4 regions of the Micromonospora siamensis genome follow, and region 3 is predicted to be linked to each of the others. Evidence: riboswitches for the same ligand, from Rfam matches in the RefSeq annotation. Region 3 holds a riboswitch; each other region holds the start of a gene.

Region 1 (7,074 bases), 2.8 Mb from region 3:
GGCCCGGGGCTGCGACGTCGCACTCGCGGCGGGCGGCGCGTTGACGCGGCTGGTTTCCGGTCGGCCCGGCCGGCGGGTGTCCTCCCCGCCGGGGGTGAAGGCGTGGGCGGTGGCGATGGACGGTGTGGGACCGGCGGACGCGGCGGCGTTCGACCCGTCGAGTGTGTCGGCCTTCGCGCTGGCGGGACTGACCGGTGCCGAGCGGGTCCGGTCCGGTGACCGGACCGGGGAGGCGCTGGCCGCGTTGCCGCTGCTGCGGTCGTGGTTCGCGGAGCTACGCCGGCTGGGCCAGACCAGCCGGCCGGCGGCGCTGGGTCCGATGCTCGTCTCCACCACCGCCTTCCTGCGGGACCTGGCGCAGGACTCCCGCGCACCGGCTCGCCAGCAGGCGTTCCGGCTGGCCGCCCGGGTCGCCGAGTACACCGGCTGGATGGCCCAGGAGCGGGGCAACGGCGCGGCCGCGCTGTGGTGGACCGACCACGCGGTCGAGCTGGGCGTGGCCGGGGGCAACGACGAGCTGCGGGCGTACGCCCTGGTCCGCCGCGCCGAACTGTGCCTGTACCAGGACGACGCGCTGGGCGCGGCGCAGCTCGCCCAGGAGGCCCGGGCGGCCCGCTGCGGCCGGCGTACCCGCGGTCTGGCCGCGCAGCGGGAGGCCCAGGCGTACGCCCTGACCGGTGACGAGGCGGGCTGCCGCCGGGCCCTGGCCGAGGCCGCCGACCTGCTCACCGACCTGCCCGCCGACGACGACGAGCCGCAGCTCGGCAGCACCACCGCACCGGACCCGATGCGGTTCGCCACCGCCTGGTGCCTGCACGACCTCGGCCACCTCGACGAGTCGGCGGAGATCCTGCACGCCGAGCTGGAGCGGCTCCCGGCCACCGCCCAGCGGGCCCGCGCCCGGTACGCGTCGCGGCTGGCGCTGTCGCTGGCCGGCCTGCGGCAGCTGGACCGGGCCGCCGAGGTGGTCGGGCCGGCCCTGGACGTGGTCCGGTCGGTGGACTCCGCCACCGCCCGCTACGACCTGGGCCAGCTCAACCGGGTGGTCCGGCGGTGGCGCGACGACGCCACCGTCCGGCAGCTGATGCCCCGGCTCACCGCGGCGCTGCGCGTCACCCCCGCGTCACCGACGGAGCTGGCGAGCTGACCTTTTCCGGCTGGCAGAAAATTCGCTCAATCGCCGGCCCGCGACCGGCCAGGATGGTTACCCTGCAGCCGAATGGGCATATTCGATCGGCTACCCCGTCGGTAATTGCAGAGTGGCCTTCTCCGGCGGATCATTCACACGGTCGACAATCGTCCGAGCCGCGGACCGGCGACGGCCGGAAGGCGGCGGCACCCGTCCGCCGGAGCGGAGGCAGTAACGTGACGGGAATCTTCCTCAACTACCGGACGCAGGACGCGATGTACTGCGCCGACCTGATCGACGCGCGGCTGCGCACCGAGTTCGGGGCGCGCAACGTGTTCCGCGACCACCGGGCGCTGCGTCCGGGCACCGCGTTCCCGCCGGAGCTGTGGCACCGGCTCCAGGACAGCCGCGTCCTGCTGGTGCTGATCGGCCCGTACTGGCTCACCGTCACCGACGACCAGGGCCGCCGCCTGCTGGACAACCCCCGCGACTACGTGCGGCGGGAGATCCGTCGGGCGCTGCGGCGGGAGATCGCGGTGATCCCGGTGCTGCTGGGCGACACGCCGCTGCCCGACCCGCAGGCGCTGCCCGAGGACATCCGGGCCCTGACCGACCGGCGCAGCCTGCGGGTGTGCTCGCAGACCGTCGGCGACGACCTCGACGGCCTGGTCGCCGAGGTGGCCACCCTGCTGCCCGACGGCCCGGCCGGCCGGCGGGTGCCCGCGGTGGCCACCGGCGGTCTCGCTCCGAACGCCGCCAGCCCGACGCCCTGACATCTGGCCCGATCGGGCGTTCGGGGGGACAGCGCGGCCCTCAGCGGGCTGGCATGATCGCCCGGGTGCGGGGGGACGGCGGGGTGACGGGCGCCGCCGGTCCGTCGGACGTGGCCGCCCGTGCCGCACGCCACCACCGCCTGTCGGCCGCGCTGTCCGCGCTCGACGACGCCCGGTTCGAGCGGCTGATCGACGCGGCCACCCCGCTGGGTACGGGCATCGGCGGTCGCACCGCACGGTCGACCGTCGACGGCGTCGCGGTCTTCGTCAAGCAGGTGCCGCTGACCGATCTGGAGCGGCAGGCCGTTCACCGCGGGTCCACCGCGAACGTCTTCGGGCTGCCGCTGTACTACCAGTACGGGGTCGGCTCCACCGGCTTCGGCGCCTGGCGGGAGCTGGCGACGCACACGCTGACCACCGGTTGGGTGCTGGCCGGCGAGGCGAGCGCCTTCCCGCTGCTGTACCACTGGCGGGAGCTGCCCGCCGAGGCGTCCCCGCCGGTGCCGGCGGAGCTCGACCGTTCCGTGCGCTACTGGGGCGGCTCGGCGGCCGTCGCCGAACGGCTGCGGCAGCTCGCCGAGGCGCGGGCCCGGCTGGTGCTCGTCATGGAGCACCTGCCGTACACGGTGCACGAGTGGCTGACCGCGCGGGTCGGTGCGGGCGGCACGGTCGCGGACGCCGCGATCGAGCGGGTCGCCGCCGGCTGGGCGGCGGCGGTGGCCGAGATGCGTACGCGGGGAATGGTGCACTTCGACGCCCACCCGCTCAACGTCCTGACCGACGGCGAGGGCGTCTACGTCGCCGACTTCGGGCTGGCCCTGCACCCGTCGTTCGACCTCTGTGCCGACGAGCGGAGGTTCCTTGCGGCGCACCGCGACTTCGACCGCTACGACACGGCCCGGTACCTGGTCAACTGGCTGGTGGCCGGGTTGCGGCCGGGGGAGGAGCGGGCGGCGGCGATCCGCGCCGTGGTGGCCGGTGACCCGGCGGCGGAACGCTCGGAGCGAGCCGCCCGGATCATCCACCGCTTCGGCCCGCTCGCCGAGCGGATGAACGACTTCTACGCCGGGCTGGTGAACGGTCCGAAGACGACGCCGTATCCGGCCGAGGCGCTCGCTCGGCTCTGGCCCGATGCCGCCGGCGTGCCCGGCCACCCTTGACCGGGCGGTGTCGCCGGCCCGACGGTGACAGGTCCCGGGTGGACGCTGCGTATTCGTGACGTTACCGCGGGTGAGGACAATGGGTCGTCCGATCGTTGTCGAAGGTCCCGCCGGCCGTCGATGAACGGTCACCGACGGTCGCCGAAGGTCCGGTGCGGACCGCCCCGCTCGGCTGGTTCGCCGCAGACCTTCCCGGCCCGCCGGGCGGGGTCGTGGCCCTCCTCGCCGCCGTCCACAACGGTCCTCGCGCTCCGGCATTTTCCCAGTTCAGATGCGCTTTTCCGGGTGTCCTGGTGGGACGTTGCGCGGTCGGATCCACCGACCGAACCAGGCCACGGCGAGAAAAACTCCCGATCGCCCGTCCGGGTGAAGAACTTCACAAGAAGTGGGCAATCGGCACCAACCGCTCCTAGCGTCGAATCCGTCCGCTCCTCGCGGACACCACGGACGGTAACGCCTAATCCTGCCGCCGCCCGTGGTACCTGGACCTCAGGCAGAGAGCGGGGGACCCACACGTTCCTCGGTGCATGACACCTCGGGGTGAAGCCGCCCAGTGCGGCCGGGCTCCTCGGCCCGAACCCGACAGCTCACCTCGTCGGCGTGGAGGAAACGACAGATGGCAACTGATTACCAGGCCCGTCACCGTCGGGCCCGTACGCGTCAGATCACCGGCCGCGTCGCCGTCGGCACGCTGGCCGCCGGTGCCGTCACCGGCGCCATGGCGCTGTTCGGTCCGGCGACCGCGGCGCAGGCGTCCAGTGTCAACTGGGACGCCGTCGCCGCCTGCGAGTCCGGTGGCAACTGGCACATCAACACCGGGAACGGCTTCTACGGAGGCCTGCAGTTCACCCGGAGCACCTGGAACGGGTACGGCGGTCAGAAGTACGCCGCGCGGGCCGACCTGGCCAGCCGCAGCGAGCAGATCGCCATCGCCGAGAAGGTGCTGGACGGTCAGGGCATCGGTGCCTGGCCGGTCTGCGGCAAGAAGGGTGGCTCGACGAAGAGCTACTCGACCAAGTCGGAGGACCGGTCGGAGCGCAAGTCCGAGCAGCGCTCGGAGCGGAAGTCCCAGGACCGGTCGGAGCGTAAGTCCGAGCGGCGTTCCGAGGCGAAGTCCTCCCGCGAGGACCGTGGCGAGCAGCGTGCCTCGCGCGGCACCGAGCGGCGCGAGACCCGCCAGACCCGGTCGGCGTCGAGCGGCGACACCTACGTGGTGCAGTCGGGTGACACCCTCTCGCTGATCGCGGACGCCCGCGACCTGGCGGGTGGCTGGGAGGCGCTGTACGAGCGCAACAAGCGCGTCGTCGGCGACAGCCCGAACCTGATCTTCCCGGGTCAGCGGCTCAGCCTCTGATCCTGCTCGGACCCGAGCGGTCCGAGGTCGGACACCACCGTCAGGCGGTGTCCGGTGGCAGCAACGACGAACGCCCGGCCGGGGTTCCCGGCCGGGCGTTCGTCGCGTCGCGGTGTCAGGCGTACACGTGCACCGGCAGGCCGACCTTGATGGTGCCCCAGAGCCGGTTCATCGCCGGGATGGTCACCCGCACGCAGCCGTGGCTGGCCGGGTAGTTCGGCACCGAGGTGGCGCCGTGGACGGCGTACCCGCGGTAGAAGTAGTTGGGCTTCCACAGCATGCCGAGGTCGCTCTGCCGCCAGCCGTCGATCCGGCGGGTGATCGAGAAGTTGCCCCGCACGGTCGGGGTGCTCGCCTTGCCGCTGGAGGCGTCCAGGATCCGGATCACCTGCCCGTCACGGGCCAGGTAGAGCACCTGCCGGCTCAGGTTGGCCTCCAGCGACAGCCCTGAGTGCCGGTACCGCGGCTTCGGGATCACCGGGCTGCTGAGCTTGGCCCAGGTGTTCGGGCCGACGATGCCGTCCCGGGAGAGCCCGTTGACCTTCTGGAACGCGACGACCGCGTGGAACGTCGACGGCCCGAAGTCGCCGTCGATCGTGCCGAGGTCGTAGTGCAGGGCCGCCAACCGCCGCTGCAGCGTGGTCACCGCGGCACCGCGGGAGCCCTGCCGGAGCGTGGGCTGCGTCGTGGCGAGCGCGTACCGGGCGGTGGCGGTCGCCCCGAGCTCGGTGGTGACCTGGGTGGCCACCTGCGTGACGACCGGCGCCTGCTGCCGGGGCGCGGCCTGGGCGGTCGAGACGGGCAGCAGCAGGCCGCCGGTGGTCGCGAGCGCGACCAGAGCCGCGGCGCGGCGGACACGACTGGTGGGGGGTGACATGGTGATCTCCTTACCCGCTGGTGGACGCCCCCGGACGGCGGTCCGGGCGGACGAGCGGAGCTGGGTCCACGGTAGTCCCGCCGAGCAATCCATGATGTCCCGTCCGCCGGTTCCGGTGATCTCCCGCCACAGTCGGGTGACTCCGCGTACGTGACCGGTGACCTGCGGCGGACGTATCGTGGAACGAGCCGGCGCAACCGTGTCCGGTGCCCGTGGGGAAGGAGTCGGTCGGATGGCCGTCATCCCTTCGCAGGACGCGCTGACCGTACGCCGGCTGCGCCTCGGCATCGGCGTCCTCGGCATCGCCCTGCCGTTCGTGCTGGTGGCCGGCGACGCGCTGCTCACCGGCCGGTTCACGGTGCTCGACTCGATCAGCGCCTACCACCGCACCGGCATGCGCGACGTCTTCGTCGGCAGCCTCTGCGCCATCGGGGTGTTCCTGGTCTGCTACCGCTACGCCCGCCTCGACGACCTGCTCAGCACCGTCGCCGGGGCGCTGGCGATCGCGGTGGCGCTGCTGCCGGTCGCCCCCGCCGACGCGGACCCGACCGAGCGGCTGGTCGGCCGGGCCCACCAGGTCTGCGCCGCCGCGCTGTTCGTGCTGCTGGCGCTCTTCTGCTTCCTCTTCGCCCGCAGCAGCCCCAGCCGGCCCCGGCTACCGGCCGAGAAGCGCGGGCACCACGGGATCTACCGGACCTGCGGGGTGGTCATCCTCGCCGCCGTCGGGCTGGCGCTGGCCAGCAACGCCCTGCCCGGCTCCACGCAGGACGCGCTGCGGCCACTGTTCTGGTGCGAGACCGTCGCGGTGCTCGCCTTCGGCGCCGCCTGGCTGACCAAGGGAGTGGCCATCGTCAAGGACGCCGCCCGCATCCCCGGTCCGCCCGTCGACGAACCGGGAACGACCAGGGCGGACCAGCCCGCCTGAGCCACCCCGGCCGCCGCCGGGCACCGCCGTCGCGCCAGGATGGGACGGTGGACACCGATGTGCGGCGATACCTCGACCAGCTCGTCGCCGCTGCGCGCGCCGTGCTCGGCGAGGACCTGACCGGGGCGTACGCCGCCGGGTCGGTCGCGCTCGACGCGTACCAACCGGGGCGCAGCGACGTCGACGTGGCGCTGGTCAGCGCCCGGCCCCTCGCCGGCGCCGAGAAGTCCGCCCTGGTCGCCGCCCTGCGCCACGAGACCCTGCCCTGCCCGGCCCGCGGCCTGGAACTCGTCGCCTACACCGCCGCCGCCGCGCGCTCCGGCACCCCCGAGCCGGGCTTCGAGCTGGAGCTGAACACCGGCGCCGGGATGCCGTTCCGGCAGACGCTGTCGGTGACCGGCCGGCCCGCCGAGGACGGCCTGTTCTGGTACGCGCTGGACCGCAGCATCCTGCACCAGCACGGACGTACCCTGATCGGGCCGCCGGCTGCCGACACCTTCGCCGACCTGGCCCCCGACGACCTGCGTCGGCTGCTGCTCGACGCGCTCACCTGGTGGCTGGCCAGACCGTTCCCACCCGGCGACACGCCCGCCCCGGGCGCGGAGGACGCCGTGCTCGGCGCCTGCCGGTCCCTGGTCCGGGTCCGCGACGGGGTGTGGCTGTCCAAGGTCGATGCCGGCCGCCGGCTCGCCGAACTGGGCTACGCGCCGGAGCTGATCGGCCGTGCGATCGCCGCCCGCACGGGTGGCTCCCCGCCGGGAGGTGCCGAGGCCAGCGCCTTCCAGCGGCAGGTCCTAGCGGAGATCGACACGCCGGTTGCCGGCTCGGGACGGGGCTGTTGAAGGTCCGTCGACGA
Region 2 (7,074 bases), 1.6 Mb from region 3:
GAGCCGCAGGCCGAGCACCCGGTCCCGCTCCTCGCCCCGCGCGGTGACCGCGATGATCCCGAGCTGGCTGCTGCGCCGGCGCAGCTCCCGGCACAGGTCGGTGCCGTCGCCGTCGGGCAGCGTCAGGTCGAGCAGGACCAGGTCGCAGGGGGCGGCGGAGAGCGCGGCGGCGACGGTGGGCGCGTGCTCCACCTCGTAGCCGCGCCGGCTCAGCGCCGACGACAGGGCCGCGGCGACCCGGCGGTCGTCCTCGACCAGCAGGATGCGCACCCCTACCCCCGTTCGTCGGTCCGCTGTCCTGCGAATCGTGGCAGACGCACCGGCCGGGCGGGAGGTCCGGTCGGTCGGCGGCACCGGACCGTACGCTGGTGACGTGATCTACAAGTTGCTGCCGTCGACCGAGTGGGACGCCGCCCGGGAGCGGGGCCGGTTCACCGGTTCCGCCGTCGACCGTGAGGACGGCTACCTGCACTTCTCGGCCGCCGACCAGGTGGTGGAGACGGCCCGGCGGCACTTCGGCGGGGCCACCGGGCTGACCCTGCTGACCGTGGACCCGGCCCGCCTCGGCGCCGCCCTGCGCTGGGAGGCGTCCCGCGGCGGCGCGCTCTTCCCGCACCTCTACGGTGACCTGCCGGTCGACGCGGTGGTGGCGGCGGAGGACCTGCCGGTGGACCGGCCGGCGGCGGACGCGGTCGCGGCACTGCTGCCCTGACCGGAGCGCACCCGCCGTCGGGTCCCCGACAGTGCCGGGGCGGTCGGCCCGGGACGGGCGCGTCGGGCGCGACGGGTGAAACTTCCCTTGTTAGGCTGCTCCGCGCGGTTTCGGATCATCAGACGCTCGGCCCACGGTCCCGCCGCAGTGTTCGGCCGGGCTGCGCCGAGAAGGATCAGGATATGGACGTCGCAGTGGACGACGGTCGCGACGAGAGGACTTCCCCCGGTTCCCCCCGCACCGCCCTCGGGCGGCAGATGCCGTCCGGCGAGCCGCCGGAGACCGGCACGACCGGCGGCGGGGACTCCCCCGCCCGCTCCGGACCGATCGGCGCACTGGTCCTGGCCTGGCCGGCTCTGCTCGGGTACGCGGCCGTCCGCTGTATCGGCCTGGCGACGCTCTGGATCTGGGCCGACGCCCGGCGGGTGCCGTTCAGCGCCCTGCTCGCCGACCGCTACGACAGCCGGTGGTACCTACAGATCGCCGAGCAGGGCTACGACCGCGCGGAGAGCCTGCACAGCAACATGGCGTTCTTCCCGCTCTACCCATGGCTGGTCGGCGTCCTCGGCGGCTCGTGGGCGATGGACCTCCGGCAGGCCGCGATCACGGTGTCCTGGGTGGCGTCCCTCGCCGCCGCGTGGGGGATCTTCGCCGTCGGCAACCGGGTACGCGACCGTCGCACCGGGGTGATCCTGGCGGTGCTCTGGGGGGTGTTGCCGCACGCCCTGGTGGAGAACCTCGCCTACACCGAGGCGATCTTCACCGCCTTCGCCGCCTGGGCGCTGTTCGCCGTGCTCACCGAGCGGTGGCTGACCGCGGGGGTGCTCTGCCTGATCGGCGGGCTGACCCGTCCGACCGCCTCGTCCCTGGTGGCGGTCGTCGGCGTCGCCGCCCTCGTCGCGCTGGTCCGCCGACGGGGCACCTGGTGGCGGCCCCTGGTCGCGATGCTCCTGGCGCCGCTGGGTTGGCTCGGCTTCGTCGCGTACGTCGCCGACCGGACGGGCCGCCCGGACGGGTGGTTCCTCATCCAGGGCAAGGGGTGGCGGTCGAGTTTCGACGGCGGGGTGTTCACCTGGGTCGAGACCGGACGGATCCTCGACCACCCGTCCCGGTTGCAGCACTTCCTGATCGTGCTGATCCTGCTGATCGCCCTGACCCTGTTCGCGCTGTCGGTGGTGGACCGGCAGCCGTGGCCGCTACTGATGTACAGCGGGCTCATGCTGGTCACCACGATCGGCGCCGCCGGCTACTACCATTCCAAGGCGCGTTTCCTGATCCCCGCGTTCGCCCTGCTGCTCCCGGTGGCGGACGCGCTGGCCGGTGCCCGCCGGAGCCGGCGGTACGCGGTGCTGATCCTGCTGACCCTGGTCTCGGCCTACTACGGCGGCTACCTGATGCTGGTCTGGACCTGGTCGCCCTGATCCGGCCCGGACCGGTCAGCGGGTGACCGGCCGCACGTCCCACACCCACACGTCGTCCACCCGGCTGCCCGGGCCGTAGCAGGCGTCCAGGGCGATGCGCAGCGACGCCGCACGGGGGCGGTCCACGGGCAGCACCAGCGCGTCGGCCTTCCAGTGCCGGGCGTCGGCCAACGCCTGTTCCCGGTCGGCCGCCGACACGGCCGTACCCCGGGCGCCAACGGCGATGCGGGTCAGCAGCGTCGCCGTGGGCCGGGGCTGGACGCCCCAGCGGCCGGTGCTGTCGGTAGGTGAGGTGGGGCCGAGGAAGTAGCCCTGGGGCACCGCGAACCCGACGGCCGCTGCGGCGCCCCAACGGATCGAGGTGAGGTTGTCGACCGGCACCGGCACCAGGGTGCGTCCCGGCGTGACGTGGGCCCGCCAGGCGCCGGAGGTGACGAACGCCGGGACGGGCGGCCGGGCCTGCGTGGGCAGTGGGGTGGGCACCATCGGCAGCAGCGCGCCGGCCAGCGCCACCCCGGCGGCCAGCCGCAGCGGCACCCGGCGGCCGCCCGCACCGGCGGTGGCCGCGAGCACCCGGTCCAGCCAGATGGTCAGCAGCAGGCCCAGCGCCACCGTGGTGATCAGGGCGAACCGGGCGATCACCATGGAGTCGAAGACCGGCAGGTGCGCCAGGAGCGCGAACGGCGCCGGCACGTCGGTGCGGTCCCGGCCCCAGGTCCACGTGGAGCCCTGGGAGAGCAGCGCGGTGAGCACCCCCACCACGGCCAGGATGCGGACGGCCAGCACCCGCCACAGCGCCACCACGGCGACCAGCGCCAGCAGCAGGGCGGGCAGGCCGAAGAAGCTCGCCTCCTCGGTGGTGTTGGCGACCAGGCCCTTGGTGTCGCCGCCGAAGACGGTCCGGGTGGCGAACGCGGCGAAGGAGGCCAGCTTCAACGCGTACACGTCGTGCTCGCCGGGGTGACCGGTGCGGTGCTGCGGCCCGGCGAACTGCATCCAGAGCGGGTACGCGGTGGCGACGGCCACCAGCGCGCCGGCGACCGCCAGTCCGCCCAGCGTCCGGGGCGCCTCCCGTACCGCCCGTCGGGGAGTGAACAGCAGGTACGCCAGTGCCGCCAACGCGCAGCCCACCGCGACCAGGAAGAGGATCTCCAGCCCGATGTAGAACTGGGCGACGACCAGCACGCCGAGCACCAGCCCGTCGCGGACGGTGTGCCCGGGCCGGGTGAGCCGGACGACCTGCCAGAGCAGGAACGGCACCAGCCACTGCGCGGTGATGTGCGGGTGACCGTTGCTGTGCGACACCAGCGCCGGGGCGAAGGCCAGGACCAGCCCGCCGACGAACGCCGCGACCCGGGAGGTCACCACGTGCCGGGCGAGCACCACGTACCAGGCCAGGGCGGTGGCGGCCAGGTTGAGGGTGATGAAGACCAGGTACGACAGGGCCGCGCCGCCGAGCACGGTCACCGGGGTCAGCAGCAGGCCGGGCAGTTGCATGCCGACGTTGGTCATCAGGTTCACCCCGTCCGGGGCGTTCTGCAAAGTGGTGAAGAACGGGTTGTCCAGGTGGGTGGTGGCATGGGCGTCGAACGCCAGCATCCACTCGTTGAAGCTCTGGTCGCCGGGTCGGGTGCCGAGGAAGACCCCGCTCGGGTCGGCCCAGCCGCGCCAGGTCACCCCGACGGCCGCGGCGAGGTAGGCCAGCGCCGCGAACAGCACGGACCGCCACCCGGCCCGCCGGGCGGGCCGACCCGCGTCCGGCGTGGCCTCCCGCTCGGCCTTCCCGCCGGCAGCGTCCGCCGCGACCGCCCCGCCCGCGTCGGTCACCGCGCGGGGCTCGGTGGACCTGGCCGCCCCGTCGGGCGGCCCGGCGTCGGCGCGGGTGGTGTCGGCGTCGGTCGGGGCGAGGCTGGACTGGCGTTCCGTCACCCGTGGGATCTTACGGCCGCCACCGGCCTGTTCAGCGGTACGCCTCGACCAGCGCCAGCACCGCCGCCGGGTCCTGCACGTGGGCGTTGTGGCCGAGCCCGGGCAGGGTCACCACCGGTACCCCCAGCGCGCCGAGCTGATCGTCGGTCACCATCGGGTCGTCCTCGCCCCGGGCCAGCAGGACCGGGGCGTCGGTGCCGGCCAGCAGGGCGGGCAGGTCGGGCGCGCCGACGGCGAAGGCGCCCGGGTCCATGGCGATCCGCCACCGCCCGTCCTCGCTGCGCAGGCCCGCGTCGACGACCGGATGGTCCGGGGCGAACAGCCCGGTCAGACCGGCCACCCGCAGGTAGCGCCGGGCCGCCTCGTCCCGGGTGGCGAACCAGGTGACCGGTCGCTGGGCCAGCTCGCCGGCCCTGGCCAGTTCGGCCGGCGACCAGACTGCCTTGATGCCGAGCCCGACCACGGCGGCGACGGGCAACCCGGCCGTCCGGGCGGCCAGTGCCAGGCCCACCACCCCGCCCAGGGAGTGCCCGAGGACGACCAGCCGGTCCCGGCCGTCGAGTCCGCCGGCCACCCGGTCGGCGAGCCCGTGGAAGGAGTACCGGGACAGCCCGGGTGACCAGCCGTGGCCGGCGAGGTCCGGCGCCAGCCACCGGCCGGGCCAGTCGCGTTCCAGCAGGGGCGCCCACGGCAGCCACACCTCGCCGGTGGCGCCCATCCCGTGCAGGAGCAGCAGCAGGGGCCGGCCATCCGCCTCATCGACCATGGTGCGCAGTCTGCCACCGGTCGGACACGCCGCGCGAGGCCCGCCGTACGCGAACCGGACGCCGGCCCCCGTGGGGAGCCGGCGTCCGGTCGGTTCGTCGCGTGCGTCAGGCGGAGTAGCCGCGGGTGGCGATCCAGTTCGCCAGGTCGGCGGCGCTGATCCAGTACGCCGGCAGCGACGGGTCGGCCGAGTCGGCGATCCGTAGGGTCCGGCCGTTGTCCTGGTAGCCGACCACCGCGATGTAGTGGCCGCCCGGGAAGGAGTGCCAGCCGCCCTGGGTGTCGGTGGCGTCCCCGGCGATGTTGGCCACGACGCCGCGGCCGCTGCTGACCGCCTCGACCACGTCGGCGCTGAGCCGCTCGATCTGCGCCGACGACGGGCTGCCGGCGAACATCGTCGTCCGGTACGGGGAGCCCTTCACCATCTGGTTGAGCACCCGGGTGGTGTCCTCGGCGGAGTTGGTGCCCATCTCGGTGGTGCCGAGCGGGCCGGCGAGACCGTCCTGGGTCGTCTCGACGCCGCTGGCGCTCAGGGCGTTGCGCACGGCGGCCGGGCCGCAGTTGTAGTAGGTCGTCTGGGCCTCGTAGGTGTAGTCGAGCACCTTGGACGCCGGCGGCTTCTTAGCCGCGGGCTTCTCGGCGACGACCTTCTTCGCCACGGCCTTCTTCGCCACGGCCTGCTTGGTCGCCGCCGGCTTGGGGGCGCTGGTGGTGAGGTCCGGGTCCGGGGTGGCGGTCGCCGACGGCGACGCCGACGGGCTGACCGGCGCGGCGGCCGCGACGCGGGCCTGGTCACGGCTGGCGGCCTCGTCGAGGCGGGGGGCGACCTCGGCCACCGCCGCGGTCTCCTGCCGGGCCGGCGCCTGCGCGGGGCCGGCGATCAGCACACCGGTGGTGGACGCCGCCACGAGCGTCGCCGCCGCGGCGACCACGACCTGGTAGGGACGTTCGGTGGCGAGGCGCCGCAGCTGTCGCTTGAGGTGGTGCTTCACGTCTTTCCTCCACGGTACGGGGGGGGAGAGCGGCGCACCCCACCGAGGCGCGGAGGACTCACGCGCGGAAGGGGACGTCGGCCGGGGGCGGGCCGCTCGCGGGGATGGCGCCCGGTCAGCCGGGCGGAAGGTGGAACGCGGCGCTCAGCTCGCGCGCCCGGCGAGGGCGAGCGACGGCACCGCGGCACCGTGAAGGCGGAACAACCAAGGGGTGGGTTCGGGCACGGGTGGAGCTCCTTCCGCGACCGCCTACCGGGTTAGCTGACGGATTCGGGCGGGAAGAGCGCCCTACCGCGGGCCGTGGCCCTGCGGATTCACCCCGACGTACCTGGGTCCCCGGTTCGTGAACACGATTCGGCGGGTCCGTGCGGCGTCGCCACCTGCGATCGAGAACCGCTCCGGACCGCGCCGACACTACTGGTCGGTCATTGGCCTGCCAAGCCCTTGCCAGCTGCGGAAACACCGCCTGCACCGACGACGGTTTCCGCATTCGCGCACTGACCGCACTCAATGGGGACGGCGGTTCCACCCGGGCCGGAAAGGCGGGAACGGGACGGTCGGTGACCGAATTTCCCCAGTCGATCTCCGGGCTGCCCCCAAGCGTTCCCGATGACCGTTTCCGGTGAGAGGTGACCGGCGTCACCCAAATAAGCCGGGGCTCAACCGACCCGGGCGGGGCGCCACCGGGTCGCCGTGGTCGACGCGGTCGCCGGGGCGGAAGCCGGCGCCGGGACCGCGCGCTGCCGCGGCGCCGGCGCCACCCGGAGCCGCTGAGCCGCCGCGTACGCCTCGGCCGAGAGGGCACGGGCCGACTCGGCGGACAACTCGGCCGCCCGCCACGCCGAGCGCTCCCGCTCGGCGGCCACCCGGTAGCCGGCCAGCCGCCCGTCCCGGACCGCCCGGGCCAGGGCGACCTCCTGCTCCGCCGGGTGCCGGCGGGGGTCCCACCCGTCCCGGTGGCCGAAGACGTCACTGAGCTGGCGGGCCGTCAACTCACCGCGCCAGTGCGCCGCCATCGCCGCCTGGTGCAGCCAGCGCTCGCGCAGCGCGTACTCGGCCGGGGTGCGCGGGGTACGCGGGGCCGGCATCGCGTCGGCGCCGGTGAACCGGCGGGCGACCGTCTCCGCCTCGTCGTACGCCTGCCAGGCCCGGTCGACCTCCTCCTGGGCGGCCAGCCACTCCGAGCGCCGGCGGCGGGCGGTCTGGGCCGCGCCGGTCGCCGCCACGGCGACCTCGTCGGCGTACCGGCGCAGGT
Region 3 (7,074 bases):
CAGGTGGCCGTACGCGCCGAGGTAGGGCTGGAGGTCGGTGACGGGCCGGCCGCCCCGCCGCACGGTGAACGTGAGCTTCGCGGTGTGCCCGGGCTCCGGCGTGCCGGCCAGTGTGACGGTGTAGCCGTCGACGGTGGTGCTGGTGGCCGGGGCGGGCAGGGGCCGCGCCTCGACCGCGCCGGGGACGGTCACGTCGACGCCGAGGGTCAGCGGCTGCGCGCCGGTCGGGGTGAAGTCGGCGAAGGCCCGCCAGACGCCGGGGCCGGCCAGTGGCGAGGCGACCCGCCAGGTGCCGTCGCTCGACATCTCGGGGTGGACGTGCCGGAAGCCGGAGAGGTCGCGCCGGGCGACGATCAGGTGCATGCGCTTGTCGTGGGCCACGTCGTAGCTTGTGACCGGGCGGCCGTCGGGGCCGGTGATCCGGAAGGCGAAGTCGCCGGCCGGCGCGGTGACCGGTTGCAGGGTGTAGCCCCGCTCGGAGACGAGCAGCCCGCCGGGGAGCCGGTCGTCGGTCGACTCCGTACCGGCACCGGTGTCGTGGCCACCGGTGTCGTGGCCGGTGGCGGGATCCTGGCGGGTCTCGGCGGCGGCGGTGACGGGGCCGGTCAGGTGACCGACCCCGTACGCCGCGCCGAACATCGCCGCGAGGCCGAGGGCGAAGCCGCTCAACTTCGTCGCCGTGTTCATCGTGGTGTCTCCCGTCACGCCCCGACCAGGTCGTACCCGGCCTCGTCGACGGCGGCGCGGACGGCCGCCGGGTCCAACGGCTGCTCGCTGGTTACGGTGACCTGGCCGGAGGCCAGGTCCACCTGGACGTCGTCGACGCCCGGAATCGCGCGGACCTCGGTGCTGACCGAGTTGACGCAGTGCCCGCAGGTCATGCCCTGCACCTGGTACGTGGTGGTGACCATCGTCGCTCCCCTTCCGTCGCTCCCACCCTATACCCCCCAGGGGTAGTAGGACGGGAGATCGCCGTCACGTGTTCCGTACCGTTACCCGGTGGGGGTATCGGCCGGCGAGAAGGACCGTAACATACCCCTCAGGGGTACGCTATCCTCGTCGTCATGACCGCACCGACCACCCCGACCCGGGGCTACACCGCCAGCAAGGACCAGCTGCTCGCGCGGCTCCGCCGCATCGAGGGCCAGGTCCGCGGCATCGAGAAGATGGTCGAGGACGACCGCTACTGCATCGACGTGCTCACCCAGATCTCCGCCATCCAGGCCGCCCTGGACAAGGTCGGCCTGGGCCTGCTCGACGGGCACGCCCGGCACTGCATGCACGAGGGCGCCGCCGAGGGGCGCGCCGACGAGATGGCCACCGAGATGATGGCCGCCGTCGGCCGGCTGATGAAGCGCGGCTGACCCGGGACCTCCGACCCCGTCGACCGGGTCGCCCGACCCGGCCCGGACGGGCCCGCTCCGCCGTACGGTCGAGGTGGCGACGGGGTCCCGCGCCACCCGGCGCCGGACCGACCGATCCCAGGGTACGGACGGGAGGGCGGCCAGATGATGTGGAACGGCCCGATGATGGGCTGGATGTGGATCTGGTCCCTGCTGGGGCTGGCGGTGCTGGTCGGGTTGATCTGGGCGATGTTCCGGCTCACCGAACGCGAGCGTGGTCCGGCCGGTTCCTCCTCTGCCCGGCGGATCCTCGACGAGCGGTACGCCCGGGGCGAGATCGACGAGGAGGAGTACCGCCGACGCCGGACCGCACTGTCGTGACCGCCCCGATCGGCAGGCGCCGGGCGCTCACCCTGCTCGGTCTGGGCGCGGCCGGCCTGACCGTCGGCGCGACCGGCTGGCTGCTCGCCGACGACGACTCCCGGCTCCGTCCCGCCTCCGGCGACCGCCCCCTGCCCGAGCCGACCGCGCTGCGCAGCCGGGACGGCCGCCTCGACGTACGCCTGGTGGCCGCCGCCGGGGTACGCCTGGCCGGGCGGGACACCCGGGCCTGGGGCTGGAACGGCCGGTCGCCCGGCCCGACGCTGCGGGTCCGCCCCGGCGACCTGCTCCGGGTACGCCTGGAGAACCGGCTGCCGATGGCGACCAGCCTGCACACCCACGGCCTGCACGTCTCCCCGCTCGGCGACGGCGACGACCCGTTCCGGTCGGTACCGCCCGGCGACACCGCCGACTACGCGTTCCGGATCCCGGCGGACCACCCGGCCGGCACGTTCTGGTACCACCCGCACCACCACGGCTCCGTGGCAGACCAGGTCTTCGCCGGCCTGGTCGGCGCGCTCGTCGTCGAGGACGAACCGGCCGCGGCGGTGGCCGAACGGCTGCTGGTGGTCACCGACACCAGCCTCGACGGGTCCGGCCGGGTCCGCGCCCCCGACCCGATGGCCGCGTCCACCGGGCGCCTGGGCGAACTGGTGCTGGTCAACGGCGAGCACCAGCCGGTGATCGACGTCCGGACCGGCGCGGTGGAACGCTGGCGGATCGTGAACGCCTGCGCGGGTCGGGTGCTCCGGCTGGACCTGGCCGGCCCGGCGGTCGACCGGCTGGCGTTCGACGGCTGGTACCTGCCCGCCACCGCCGCCGACCAGCCCCTGGTGCTGGCCCCGGGCAACCGCGCCGACCTGTGGCTACGCACCGGCACGGCCGGCCGGTACCCGCTGCTTTCGGCGGCCGGCCTCCGCGCGAACGGCGGCATGGGGATGGGCATGGGCATGGGCATGGGCGCGGCCGGCGACGGCCCGGTCACCCTGGCCACCGTGGCGGTGACCGGCCCGCCCACCGAGCCGCCGGCGGCGCCGGTCCGACCCGACCCGGCACCCCCGCTGCCCGGCCCGGTGACCCGACGACGGCGGCTCACCCTCGGCAGCGCGATGGGTCCGGGCGGGATGCGTTGGACCGTGGACGGCCGCGGGTTCGACCCGGACCGCGACGACCAGGTCGTGCCGCTGGGCAGCGTCGAGGAGTGGACGGTGCTGAACGGGACCGGCCAGGACCACCCGTTCCACCTGCACACCCGCCCGTTCCAGGTCATGGCCGACAGCACCGGCGCACCGCCGGTCGCGGTCCGGCAGGACGTGGTGACCGTGCCGGCGGGCGGCTGGGTACGGCTGCGGATCGCCTTCACCGACCTGCCCGGGCGCAGCGTCTACCACTGCCACACCCTCGACCACGAGGACGGCGGCATGATGGGCACCGTCCGGGTCGTCGAGAGCTGACCCGGACGGTGCCCGGCCGGCCTGGCTACCATTCCGGGCGATGCCGCGCCGTTGCGCGCCCGACTCCCCGCCGCTGCGCCGAGGCGCGGTGAACCGGCCGACGCGCTCAGCCGTATCCCGTTCGGAGAACGTCAGGAGAATCCGCCATGGGCGCCGACCACGGTCACCCCGCTCCGCCCGCGCCACCCCGGGTGCGGCGGATCCTCGTCGCGACCGTGGTGCCGCTCTTCGTCCTCACCGTGGTCGCCGCGGTGGCGCTCTGGCCCCGGAGCACCCCGGACCGCGACCCCGGCTCCGACGTGCCCCGCCACCACGGCACGGCGGTCCGGGTGGTCTCGCAGGAGTGCCCTCCGGCACCGGAGACCCCGGAGGGCGGCCCGACCGGGCGGGACGGACCGTGCGGCACGGTCACCGTACGCGTGGAGCAGGGCCCGGACGCCGGCCGTGAGGTCGAGACCCCGCTGCCGGCCGGGCCGGGCGCCCCGGAGGTGGCCGCGGGCGACGAGATCGTCCTGGTGAAGCTCGCCGATCCGGCGGACCCGTCGGAGAGCAGCTACCAGATCGCCGAGCACCAGCGCGGAGCGCCGCTGGTCTGGCTGGTGGTGGTCTTCGCCGCCGCCATCGTCGCGTTCGGCCGGTGGCGCGGGCTGGCCGCGCTCGGCGGCCTGGCCGCGAGCTTCGCCGTCCTGCTCGGCTTCGTGCTGCCCGGGATCAGCGCTGGCCGCTCGCCGCTGCTGGTCGCCGTCACCGGCTCCGCCCTGATCATGTTCGTGGTGCTGTACCTCACCCACGGGGTCACCGCGCAGACCTCGGTGGCGGTGCTGGGCACCCTGGGCAGCCTGGTGCTCACCGGCGTACTCGGGACGCTGGCCACCGCCGCCACCCACCTGACCGGGTACGGCAGCGAGGACGCCACCACGCTGTCGATGTTCCAGCAGGACGTCGACCTGCACGGCCTGCTGCTGGCCGGCATCGTGATCGGCTCGCTCGGCGTGCTCGACGACGTGACCGTCACCCAGGCGGCGACCGTCACCGAGCTGGCGCACGCCAACCCCGGGCTGTCCCGCCGCCAGCTCTACCGGGCGGCCACCCGGGTCGGCCGGGCGCACATCGCCTCCACCGTCAACACCATCGTGCTGGCGTACGCGGGCGCCTCGCTGCCGTTGCTGCTCCTGCTGGTCGCCGACTCCCGCCCGGTCGGCCAGATCCTGACCAGCGAGTTCATGGCCCAGGAGATCGTCCGCAGCGCGGTGGCGACGCTGGGGCTGATCGCGGCGGTGCCGCTCACCACCGGCCTGGCCGCCCTGGTGACCACCGCCGGCCGGGACACCGACGACCCGGTGGACCCCGCACCGGCCGCCGCTGCCGGGTCCCGCCGGCCGGCCGCCGACCGGGCGGTCGCGCTGGAGGCGCTGAGCGCGCCGCGCACCCCCACCGCCCCGGCCCCCGCCCGGTGGCCCGATCCGGAGAGGAGTACGGACGACGCATGGTGACACTGCACAGCGTGACCGATCACGCCACCACCGTTGATAAACGTGTCACTGGTTACCGATGGCTACTGCGAAATAACGGTTTTGGTCGGGTTCCGGACGTAGCTCGCATGCCCGGCTCTCGGGTAACCTCGCTGCCGGTCACCGCCGAAGGCGCGCTGCGGCGCCTGCGGTGCCACCGCCCAATCGCCGTACGGCGAGCCGGGGAACCAGGTTTCTGGGGTGAAGCCGCGCGAGCGGCCGGGGCAACTTCCGTCCCGAATCCGTCAGCTAACCCGGTCGGCGGTCGAGGGAAGGGAACACTGTGACGGCACCCCTGCGCCGCTGGCTGACACCGGTGGTGGCCGTGCTCACCGCACTCAGCATCGTCACCGGTCCGCTGCCGGCGACGGCCGCACCGTCCAACCCGAAGCCCTCCGGGCACGAGGAGGACGACGACCCACCGCTGCTCAACGACGTGCTGGAGCAGACCAACCGGGGCTACTTCCAGGCCAAGGCCAAGCTGGCCAAGTCCAAGAAGCGGCAGCTCGCGCTCGCCCTCGAGGTCCGTCGGGCACAGAACGAGCTGGACCGGCTCACCCCGCAGGTCGGCCAGATCGCCGCGGCCTCCTACCGGACCGGCCGGATCGGCGCGGTCGCCGTCCTGCTGGAGAGCAACACCCCCGACTCGTTCGTCAAGCGGGCCGCCGTCCTCGACGAGATCAACATGGTCAACGAGCAGAAGCTCGCCGAGGTGACCGAGGCCAAGCGCAAGGCCGAGGAGGCCAAGCTCAGCCTCGACGCCGAGGTCCGCGAGCAGCAACGGCAGACGAACATCATCGCCAAGCGCCGCAGCGAGGCGGAGAAGTCGCTGGAGCTGGTCGGCGGCGAGGGCTTCACCGGTGGCCTGGTCTCCGAGACCTCACCGGTCGCCCGGATCGCCCCCGGCCGCAGCTCCGACGGGGAGTGGCGCCGCGAGTCGTGCAGCGAGAACGACCCGACCACCTCGGGCTGCATCACGCCGCGGACGCTGCACATGTACAAGGAGGTCAAGCGGGCCGGCTTCGACCGCTTCGTCGGCTGCTACCGCCCCGGTGGGCCGTGGGAGCATCCGAAGGGCCGGGCCTGCGACTGGTCGTTGCAGAACAGCGGGTTCAGTCCGTGGCACAACGACGACACCCGCACGTACGGCAACAACCTCGCCGCGTTCCTGCTGCGCAACGCGGACCGGCTCGGCATCTACTACGTGATCTGGAACCGGCAGATCTGGTTCCCGGCCACCGGCTGGAAGTCGTACAGCGGCCCGTCCAACCACACCGACCACGTGCACGTCTCGCTGTTGTAGCGCGCGTGCCGCGTACCACCGGGCCGTCCCGCCTTCGCGGGGCGGCCCGCGTCGTTCCCGGGCCGGTGTCAGCCCGTCGGCTGGCCGACCGGGCCGGCCTGGGCGGGCACCGCGGCCGTCCCGCCGGTCCCCACCTCGGCCACCGTGCGCGCCTCACCGGCGCTCAGCCGGTACGACATGCCGACCACCGCGCACCGGCCGGCTGCCACCGCCTCGGCCAGGGTGGCGGAGTTCGTCAGCAGGGCCTGCACGGTCTGCGCGATGTGGATGTCGACGATCTCGTCGATCTCCTCGACGCCCTCGGCCTCGGCCCGCCGCAGGCTGGGCAGCACGGCGTCCACCACCGCGCCCAGGTGCCCGGGCGGCGGGGTGCCGGTGGCGACGGCCTGCCGGGCGGCCTGCACGGCCCCGCAGGAGTCGTGGCCGAGGACCACGACCAGCGGCGTGTGGAGGACCGATACCGCGTACTCGACGCTGCCCAGCACCTCGGGCCCGGCGGTGTGCCCGGCGGTACGGACCACGAAGAGGTCGCCGAGGCCGCGGTCGAAGATGATCTCGGCGGCCAGCCGGGAGTCGGAGCAGCCGAGGATCACCGCGAACGGGTCCTGCCCCTCCGCCACGGCGGCCCGCCGGTCGGCGTCCTGGTTCGGGTGGTACGGCGCACCGGCGACGAACCGGCGGTTACCGGCCCGCAGTTCGTCGAGCGCTCGCTCCGGGCTGCTCCACGGCATTCGCCTCACCTCGTCCCTCACGTACGCGGGTAGCTCGGCCGGCGACGGAGGCGGCCAGCATCCACCGTCACACGCAGCGCAAAGCCCGTCAAGATTTCGTGATACGGATTTCAGGTGTCGCCCTCGCCCGGCCCACCGGCAGCGACCCACCCCCGTCCGCCGGGAGGCCCTACCATGGCGGGATGGCGACGACAGCTGGCGAGAACGGAAACGCCCGGAACTGGACGTTCCTCACCAACCACGGGCACGTGCTGCTGGCCATCGCCCGCAACCCCACCGCCCGGCTGCGCGACGTGGCCGACGAGGTCGGGGTCACCGAGCGGGCCGCCCAGGCGATCGTCGCCGACCTGG
Region 4 (7,074 bases), 500 kb from region 3:
GCCGGGTAACCTGGCGGCCATCCGTGACCGGCTCACCGAGGTCGCGGTCCGGTGAGTCAGTATCACCAACAGCATCGACAGCAGGCCGGCATCCTGGGCCATCCGAACCCAGAGCGGCGTCTCGGCATGGCCGCCCTGGCCACCCAGATCCCTCACCGCGCCCGTCATCACCGCGGGCAGCCACAGCAGCGCGTACTCCCGCGGAGCCTCGGTCGCGCTGGAGTACCACCGCCAACCACCGGGCGCCGAGCGGACCCGTCAGCACCGTCAGTACGGTCACTGATGCGAGAAGAACACGACCTCGGTCGGCATCGGCCCGACCCCCTCCCGGTAGGCAGTTCCCCATGACCTGACAGCGGGCCATACCGGAATCAGGTCGGCGTCGCGGTCCCCGAAAGCGGAACACCTCGCCTACACGCCACCTCCTCGCCGGTCACGCTGAGTCAACCGGCGGCACCGAAGCCGCGATTGAGCGTGATACCTGAGAGTCATCAAAATTCTCTGAGGTATCACGCTCGCGGCGGAGTTCGCCTCGATGCCCGGGCGGACGGAGGGGCACGCGGGCAGCGGCCATCACCGGGATGCGGCCCGCTTGACGTCCATCAGCTCAAGCACCTCGTCGCTGAGTCCGTGGATCGCGATGTCGTCACGGTGGCTCTCCCACCGTTCGCGGTCGAGCACCAGGTTGATCTGCTCCTGGCGGCCACCGTCGAAAGTCCGGATCGTGGTGCCGTTCGACTGATAGCCAAGCGACCACGAGACTCCCAGCGACGCCGCGTTGGTGGACCAGGCGGCGGACTCGGCGCGATCCGCTCCCAGCCCGGCGAACGCGAGATGCAGGACGGCGCACCGCATCTCCTTGCCGTAACCACGCCCCTGGAACCGCCGCGCGATCCAAGACCCCGTCGAGACGGTCCTGGTGATCCCGAAGTCCTGCGCGCCGATCTCCTGCACCCCGACGCACACGCCATCGACCTTCACCGCCATCACCAGGTTCCACCTGCTCGGCCGCCAGTCCGCCAGGGACGCCCAGTAGTACCGCAGGAACGACCATTCGGCCTGGGGAGACGGTCCCGACTCCCATCCCGCTACGGGCGAACGCGCCAGGAAGCGGTTCTGCGGATCGTAGATGCCGGCTGCCGCATGGATCGCCAGTGCGGCAAGCTCGTCCTCACCCGGCACAGCCAGCTCAAGCACGGACGTCGTCACCCGCATACGGCGCACGGGCCAGATCTCGGCCAACGTCATCCGAGCATCATTCCCTGTCCTGCCGTCCGCCGTCGGCCGAAGTGTGGGCGCAAGCGTGGCCAGTGGCCCGTGGAGGGCCCGCTCGGTGCTGATGGCCTTCGCAACGTCGAAGGCCCTGGTCGGGACTTGCGTCCTGACCAGGGCCTCGATGGTGGAGCGGGTGACGGGAATCGAACCCGCACTGTCAGCTTGGGAAGCTGATGTTCTGCCATTGAACTACACCCGCAGGCGGCACCACTGTACCTGAGGTCACCGACCGCGTGCACCCAGGTCCCCCGCCCGGGCCCGCCGTGAGCGATCGTCGCCGCTCGGTGGACAAGAAGTTTCCTCCCGGCAACATATGGGCGTTCTCAAATCCGTCGATCGGATGTAACGTCTGCCACACGTTCCCGGCACGGCGTGACATACCCCCTGTCGCGCCGCGAGAAAGAGGTGGGCCCATGGGACTCCGTCCCAATCTGCTGACCCGGCGTACCGCCGGTGTCGCGACGACGACCCTCGCGCTGCTGCTCAGCACCGCCGCGGTGGGCGTCGTTCCCGCTGCTTCGGCCTTCTCGGCCGCCCCGAGCAAGGCCTGTGCCGAGCCCGCCGACTCGCACTCGGACGCGCGGGTGAAGAAGGGCGGCACGGCCAAGCACGACCCCAACAGCCTGACCGCCGCGCAGGTCCGCGACCGCGAGGCCGACCTGGCCGCCGCCCTGCGCGACCGCGCCAACTTCCGTACCGGCCCCGGTGCCACCGCCCCGCTCGCCTCCGTCACGATCCCGGTCGTGGTGCACGTGATCCAGCGGGACTCCACCCGGGCCGGCGGCAACATCCCGGACTCGCTGATCACCTCGCAGATCAGCGTGCTGAACCAGGCGTACAGCGGCGCCACGGGCGGCGCGGCCACCGCGTTCAGCTTCCAGCTTCAGAAGATCAACCGGGTCACCAACCCGTCGTGGTACCCGATCGTGCAGGGCTCGACCGCCGAGCGGAACATGAAGAGCACCCTGCGCGAGGGCGGCAAGAACACCCTGAACATGTACCTCGGCGAGCTGAGCGACAACCTGCTCGGCTGGGCCACCTTCCCGCAGCGCAAGCTCAGCAGCATGGACGGCGTGGTCGTGCTGAACGAGTCGCTGCCGGGTGGCTCCGCCACCAACTACAACCAGGGCGACACCGGCACCCACGAGATCGGCCACTGGCTGAACCTCTACCACACCTTCCAGGGTGGTTGCTCCGGCTCGGGCGACAGCGTCAGCGACACCCCGGCCGAGGCGTCACCGGCCTACCAGTGCCCGACCGGGCGGGACACCTGCTCCACCGCGGGCCTGGACCCGATCACCAACTTCATGGACTACACCTACGACAGCTGCATGTACCAGTTCACCCCGGGCCAGGCGTCCCGCATGATCACCGCGTGGAACGCCTACCGCGCGGCCTGACGCGACGCGCCACGGAAAAGGCGCCGGCTCCCATCGGGGGCCGGCGCCTTTCCTTCGCACGCGAAGCCGGCGGCTCGCCTTGCCGAGCGCGTCGCCAGCGGTCGGACCGCGCGCGGGTCAGGCGGCCGGGCGGCGGGTGTCGAAGCCGTGCCGGCCGCGAAGGGCGTCCGTGCCGGGCACCCGCCGGTGTGCGCCGGCGTGGGCGCCCGGGTCGAGCCAGAGCTGCACCGCCGGGCGGAGCGGGGCCCCGAGCGCGGACGTGCCCTGGGCCCGTCGGGTGAGCATGGCGACGTCGACGGTGAACTCGAAGAGCCGCCAGTCGACCTGGGGTGCGGCCCGCCCGGCCCGGGCCACCCGGGCGAGCCGAGCGGGGTCGGTGACCGGCCGGGCGTGGCCGGCCACGTACGCCTCGTCGTCGCTCTCCTCGGCGGGGAACGAGTGCAGCGCGTAGCGGCCGTCACGTTCGAGGTCACGCCGCTTGGGCGAGTCGATGACGAAGCAGAACAGCCCCTCGTCGGTGATCACCGGCGAGACCGGGTGGACGCGGGGACCGCCGTCGGCGCGGACGGTGGCCAGGTAGCCGAAACCGGGACCGTACTGCTGGAGGAGAAGGCGGATCCCGTCGGCGAGTCGGGGCTCGTCGGCGGCGAAAGCGGACCAGGAAGCCATGCCGACAGTCTATCGAACATGCGTTCTAATTCGCAGTCCGACACGCAGGTCACCCACCCCGATCGTGCCCGTGTCGCATCGCTATGGTGGTGCGATGCTGCTCTCCGACCGCGACCTGGTCTCCGAGATCAAGGCGGGCTCGCTCGCGTTGGAGCCGTTCGAGCCCACGCTGGTGCAGCCGTCCAGCATCGACGTACGCCTGGACCGGCTCTTCCGGGTCTTCAACAACCACCTCTACACCCACATCGACCCGTCGGCACAGCAGGACGACCTGACCTCGGCGGTGGAGGTGCCGGACGGCGAGCCGTTCGTGCTGCACCCGGGCGAGTTCGTGCTCGCCTCCACGCTGGAGGTCGTCACCCTCGGCGACCAGTTGGCCGCCCGGCTGGAGGGCAAGTCGAGCCTGGGCCGGCTCGGCCTGCTCACCCACTCGACCGCCGGCTTCATCGACCCGGGCTTCTCCGGCCACGTCACGCTGGAGCTGTCCAACGTGGCGAACCTGCCGATCACGCTCTGGCCGGGCATGAAGATCGGCCAGCTCTGCATCTTCCGGCTCTCGTCGCCGGCCGAGCACCCGTACGGCTCGGCGGTCTACGGCTCCCGCTACCAGGGGCAGCGCGGCCCGACGCCGAGCCGCTCCTGGCAGCAGTGGCGCACCTGGCCGACCCGTTGATCCGGCCGGCCAGGCGCTCCCGCGTGCCCCTCAGGGGCGGCCGTAGCTGTTGACCGGGCCGTCGTCGACGCGCTTCATCTTGATCGGGACGCCGGCCTGGGAGGCGTGCACCACCCAGCCGTTGCCGACGTACATGCCGACGTGGTGCAGGTCGGGGTAGTAGAAGACCAGGTCGCCGGGGCGCAGGTCGGCACGGCTGACCCTGGCCGTCACCTGGCGCTGCTGGCGGGCGTTGTGCGGCAGGCTCACCCCGGCCTTCGCCCAGGCGGCGAGCACCAGGCCGGAGCAGTCGAACGCGTTCGGCCCCTCGGCGCCCCAGACGTACGGCTTGCCGATCTGGGCGCAGGCGAACTTGACCACGGCTCCGGCGTCGCCGCCGGGCCAGGTCGCGGGGCAGGGGGCGGGGCGCAGCGGCCCGCCGCCGCCGTTGCCGTACGTGGTGAGCCGCAGCTTCTGTAGCCGGTCGATCTCGGCGTTGATCTGCCGCTTCTTCGCGGCGAGCTGCGCCTCGGTGCGGGTGAGCTGGGCGACCATCCGGTCCAGTGGCTGTTTCTGCGCGGCCAGTTCGTCGCGGAGCTGGGCGACCGTACGCACCTGGCGCTGCTGGCGGTCGGCGAACCGGTCGAGCAGTTCCAGGCCGTCGACCACCTCGCTGGGGGTACGGCTGGCCAGCAGCGCGTTGACGGCGGAGAGGTTGTCGCCCTTGTACGCCTCGGCGGCGAGGCCGCTGACCTGGTTCATCGCCAGGTCGACCTGGAGCTGGAGCGGTTCGATCCGCCGGGCGAGGGCGTCGGCCTGGCGGCGCTTGACGGCCAGGTCCGCCCGGGTCGCGTTGTGCTGTTCGATGATCGGTTCGAGCCGGTTCCAGTCCCGGTCGATCTGCTGCTCGATCTCGGTGACCGACGGCTCGGCGTGGGCCACCGTGGCGCCACCGGTCAGGACGACGGCGACGCCGGCCAGGGCGGCGAGTGCGGTGGTGAAGCGGGACCAGCGTGGGCGCGGCGCAGCCGCCGGATGGCCGGGGACCGGCCGGGCCGACGGCGGCCGCGGGGCATGGTGTGCCACCGGGAGACGTACTCCTTCACGTCGACCGCCTACCGGGTTAGCTGACGGGTTCGGGCGGGAAGGGGTCGCCCTACCGCAGTGGCTGCGGATTCACCCCGGCGTACCTGGGTCCCCGGCTCGCCCGCGGGCGACTCGGCGGTGTCGGACCGCCACCGCCCGGGTTGGGCGATGCGCACCGGTCGACGACTCATCAGATTAGGGATCGTCGTTGTCCGTCCGCAACCCGCCCCGCCGCCAGATGCGGCAACCCGGCCGCCAACTGCCGAAGCTTTTTTTCGTAGACACCCATATTCCTGCAAGGTATTGACCGGAACCCATGCAGCGGCGAGGGTGAGGGAGCAGGCAACCATCGGCGATCAGGAGGTTCGATGCACCTCTCATCCGGCCCGACACGGAGACGGCTGCTGCTGGCGGCCACCGCCGCCGCGGCCAGCGTCCTCGTGGCCGGCGGCCCCACCACCGCCGCACCCCGCACCGACGCGGCCGCCGAACCCGGCGACCGGCAGCAGCAGTACGCCGCGGCAGCGGCCGAGTACGGCGTCCCGGAGACCGTCCTGCTCGGCGTCTCCTACCTGGAGTCCCGGTGGGACACCCACGCCGGGCAACCGAGCACCAGCGGCGGCTACGGCCCGATGCACCTCACCGACGCCGAGCAGGTCGCGTCGACCCCGTCCAGCGCCCACGTGGACACCGACGAGGACCCGCGCGGCGACGACTCCCGCCCGCTCACCCTGGACCCGGCCGTCGCCGCCGCACCCGCCGGCGACGCGCTGCCCCGGGCGTCCCTGCAGACCGTCGACGCCGCCGCCGCGCTCACCGGCCTCCCCGTGGAGGTCCTGCGCACCGACGCGAGCGCCAACATCCGCGGTGGCGCGGCGCTGCTCGCGTCGTACCAGAAGGAGCTGGGCGGGCCGGTCGGCGCCGGCGGCGACCCCGCGGCCTGGTACGCCGCGGTGGCCCGGTACTCCGGCGCGGACACCGAGGACGCCGCGGCGGCCTTCGCCGACGAGGTGTACGACCAGATCGGCCTCGGTGCGGCCCGGACCACCGACGACGGTCAGCGGGTCGACCTCGCCGCCACCGCCGTCACGCCGGACGAGTCGGGGCTGCACCGGCTGGGGCTGCGCCGCGCCGAGCGGCCGGACGGTCTGGAGTGCCCGGTCCGGCTGGCCTGCGAGTGGGTCCCCGCGCCCTACGGGCAGTACGGGCCGGCCGCGGGCGACTACGGCAACCACGACATCGGCAACCGGCCGTCCCAGCAGAAGATCGAGTACATCGTCATCCACGACACCGAGGGCTACTTCGGCCCGAGCGTGAAGCTGGTCCAGACGGTGACCTACCTCGGCTGGCACTACACGCTGCGCTCGGTCGACGGCTACGTCGCCCAGCACATCAAGGCCAAGGACGTCGGCTGGCACGCCGGCAACTGGTACGTCAACGCCAAGTCCATCGGCATCGAGCACGAGGGCTTCGCCGGGCACGGCACCTGGTACACCGAGGCGATGTACCGGACGTCGGCCAAGCTGGTCCGGCACCTGGCGCTGCGTTTCCAGATCCCGCTGGACCGCCAGCACATCATCGGCCACGACAACGTCCCCGGCACCACCGCCGGCACGGTACGCGGCATGCACTGGGACCCGGGGCCGTACTGGGACTGGTCGCACTACTTCGACCTGATGAAGGCGCCGTTCCGCTCGACCGGCACCCCGCACACCGGCCTCGTCACCATCGACCCGGACTTCGCCACCAACCAGCCGGCCTTCACCGGTTGCAACCAGCAGCCGCCCGGTGTGCCGAAGCCGACCCCGCCGGCCGCACCCTGCCCGCTGCGCGGGTCGTCCTCGGTGATCCTGCGTACCGCGCCGAGCCTCGCCGCGCCGCTGGTCAACGACCCGGGGCTGCGCCCGGACGGGACACCCGACACCATGTACGTCTCCGACCACGGCGCCCGCGTCTCGGCCGGTCAGACGTACGCCCTGGCCGGCATCGAGG

What was found. Region 3 has a riboswitch for cyclic di-AMP ahead of GA0074704_RS05735 (coiled-coil domain-containing protein). Riboswitches for the same ligand answer to the same signal wherever they lie in the genome.
Region 1: another riboswitch for cyclic di-AMP. It lies ahead of GA0074704_RS18500 (LysM peptidoglycan-binding domain-containing protein); the one in region 3 lies ahead of GA0074704_RS05735 (coiled-coil domain-containing protein).
Region 2: another riboswitch for cyclic di-AMP. It lies ahead of GA0074704_RS12940 (C39 family peptidase); the one in region 3 lies ahead of GA0074704_RS05735 (coiled-coil domain-containing protein).
Region 4: another riboswitch for cyclic di-AMP. It lies ahead of GA0074704_RS03290 (C40 family peptidase); the one in region 3 lies ahead of GA0074704_RS05735 (coiled-coil domain-containing protein).

Annotation. Positions count from the first base shown of each region.
Region 1 is NZ_LT607751.1:3,972,629-3,979,702, reverse strand. Features, by position in the region: gene GA0074704_RS18515 (helix-turn-helix domain-containing protein) at 1-1,147, shown strand, start outside; gene GA0074704_RS18510 (TIR domain-containing protein) at 1,366-1,902, shown strand; gene GA0074704_RS18505 (hypothetical protein) at 1,968-3,062, shown strand; cyclic di-AMP (ydaO/yuaA leader) riboswitch at 3,507-3,678, shown strand; gene GA0074704_RS18500 (LysM peptidoglycan-binding domain-containing protein) at 3,679-4,416, shown strand; gene GA0074704_RS18495 (L,D-transpeptidase family protein) at 4,532-5,293, opposite strand; gene GA0074704_RS18490 (DUF998 domain-containing protein) at 5,526-6,218, shown strand; gene GA0074704_RS18485 (nucleotidyltransferase) at 6,266-7,060, shown strand.
Region 2 is NZ_LT607751.1:2,798,527-2,805,600, reverse strand. Features, by position in the region: gene GA0074704_RS12965 (response regulator transcription factor) at 1-270, opposite strand, end outside; gene GA0074704_RS12960 (DUF952 domain-containing protein) at 374-712, shown strand; gene GA0074704_RS12955 (hypothetical protein) at 895-2,133, shown strand; gene GA0074704_RS12950 (hypothetical protein) at 2,149-4,062, opposite strand; gene GA0074704_RS12945 (alpha/beta fold hydrolase) at 4,094-4,828, opposite strand; gene GA0074704_RS12940 (C39 family peptidase) at 4,935-5,819, opposite strand; cyclic di-AMP (ydaO/yuaA leader) riboswitch at 6,051-6,189, opposite strand; gene GA0074704_RS12935 (hypothetical protein) at 6,479-7,074, opposite strand, start outside.
Region 3 is NZ_LT607751.1:1,218,586-1,225,659, reverse strand. Features, by position in the region: gene GA0074704_RS05765 (hypothetical protein) at 1-687, opposite strand, end outside; gene GA0074704_RS05760 (heavy-metal-associated domain-containing protein) at 702-911, opposite strand; gene GA0074704_RS05755 (metal-sensitive transcriptional regulator) at 1,065-1,364, shown strand; gene GA0074704_RS05750 (SHOCT domain-containing protein) at 1,509-1,724, shown strand; gene GA0074704_RS05745 (multicopper oxidase family protein) at 1,721-3,178, shown strand; gene GA0074704_RS05740 (YibE/F family protein) at 3,325-4,671, shown strand; cyclic di-AMP (ydaO/yuaA leader) riboswitch at 4,838-4,968, shown strand; gene GA0074704_RS05735 (coiled-coil domain-containing protein) at 4,973-5,992, shown strand; gene GA0074704_RS05730 (carbonic anhydrase) at 6,061-6,723, opposite strand; gene GA0074704_RS05725 (helix-turn-helix transcriptional regulator) at 6,906-7,074, shown strand, end outside.
Region 4 is NZ_LT607751.1:714,381-721,454, reverse strand. Features, by position in the region: gene GA0074704_RS03320 (tyrosine-protein phosphatase) at 1-55, shown strand, start outside; gene GA0074704_RS03315 (GNAT family N-acetyltransferase) at 574-1,248, opposite strand; tRNA gene GA0074704_RS03310 (tRNA-Gly) at 1,401-1,474, opposite strand; gene GA0074704_RS03305 (zinc metalloprotease) at 1,689-2,675, shown strand; gene GA0074704_RS03300 (pyridoxamine 5'-phosphate oxidase family protein) at 2,793-3,344, opposite strand; gene dcd (dCTP deaminase) at 3,439-4,017, shown strand; gene GA0074704_RS03290 (C40 family peptidase) at 4,048-5,082, opposite strand; cyclic di-AMP (ydaO/yuaA leader) riboswitch at 5,093-5,230, opposite strand; gene GA0074704_RS03285 (N-acetylmuramoyl-L-alanine amidase) at 5,451-7,074, shown strand, end outside.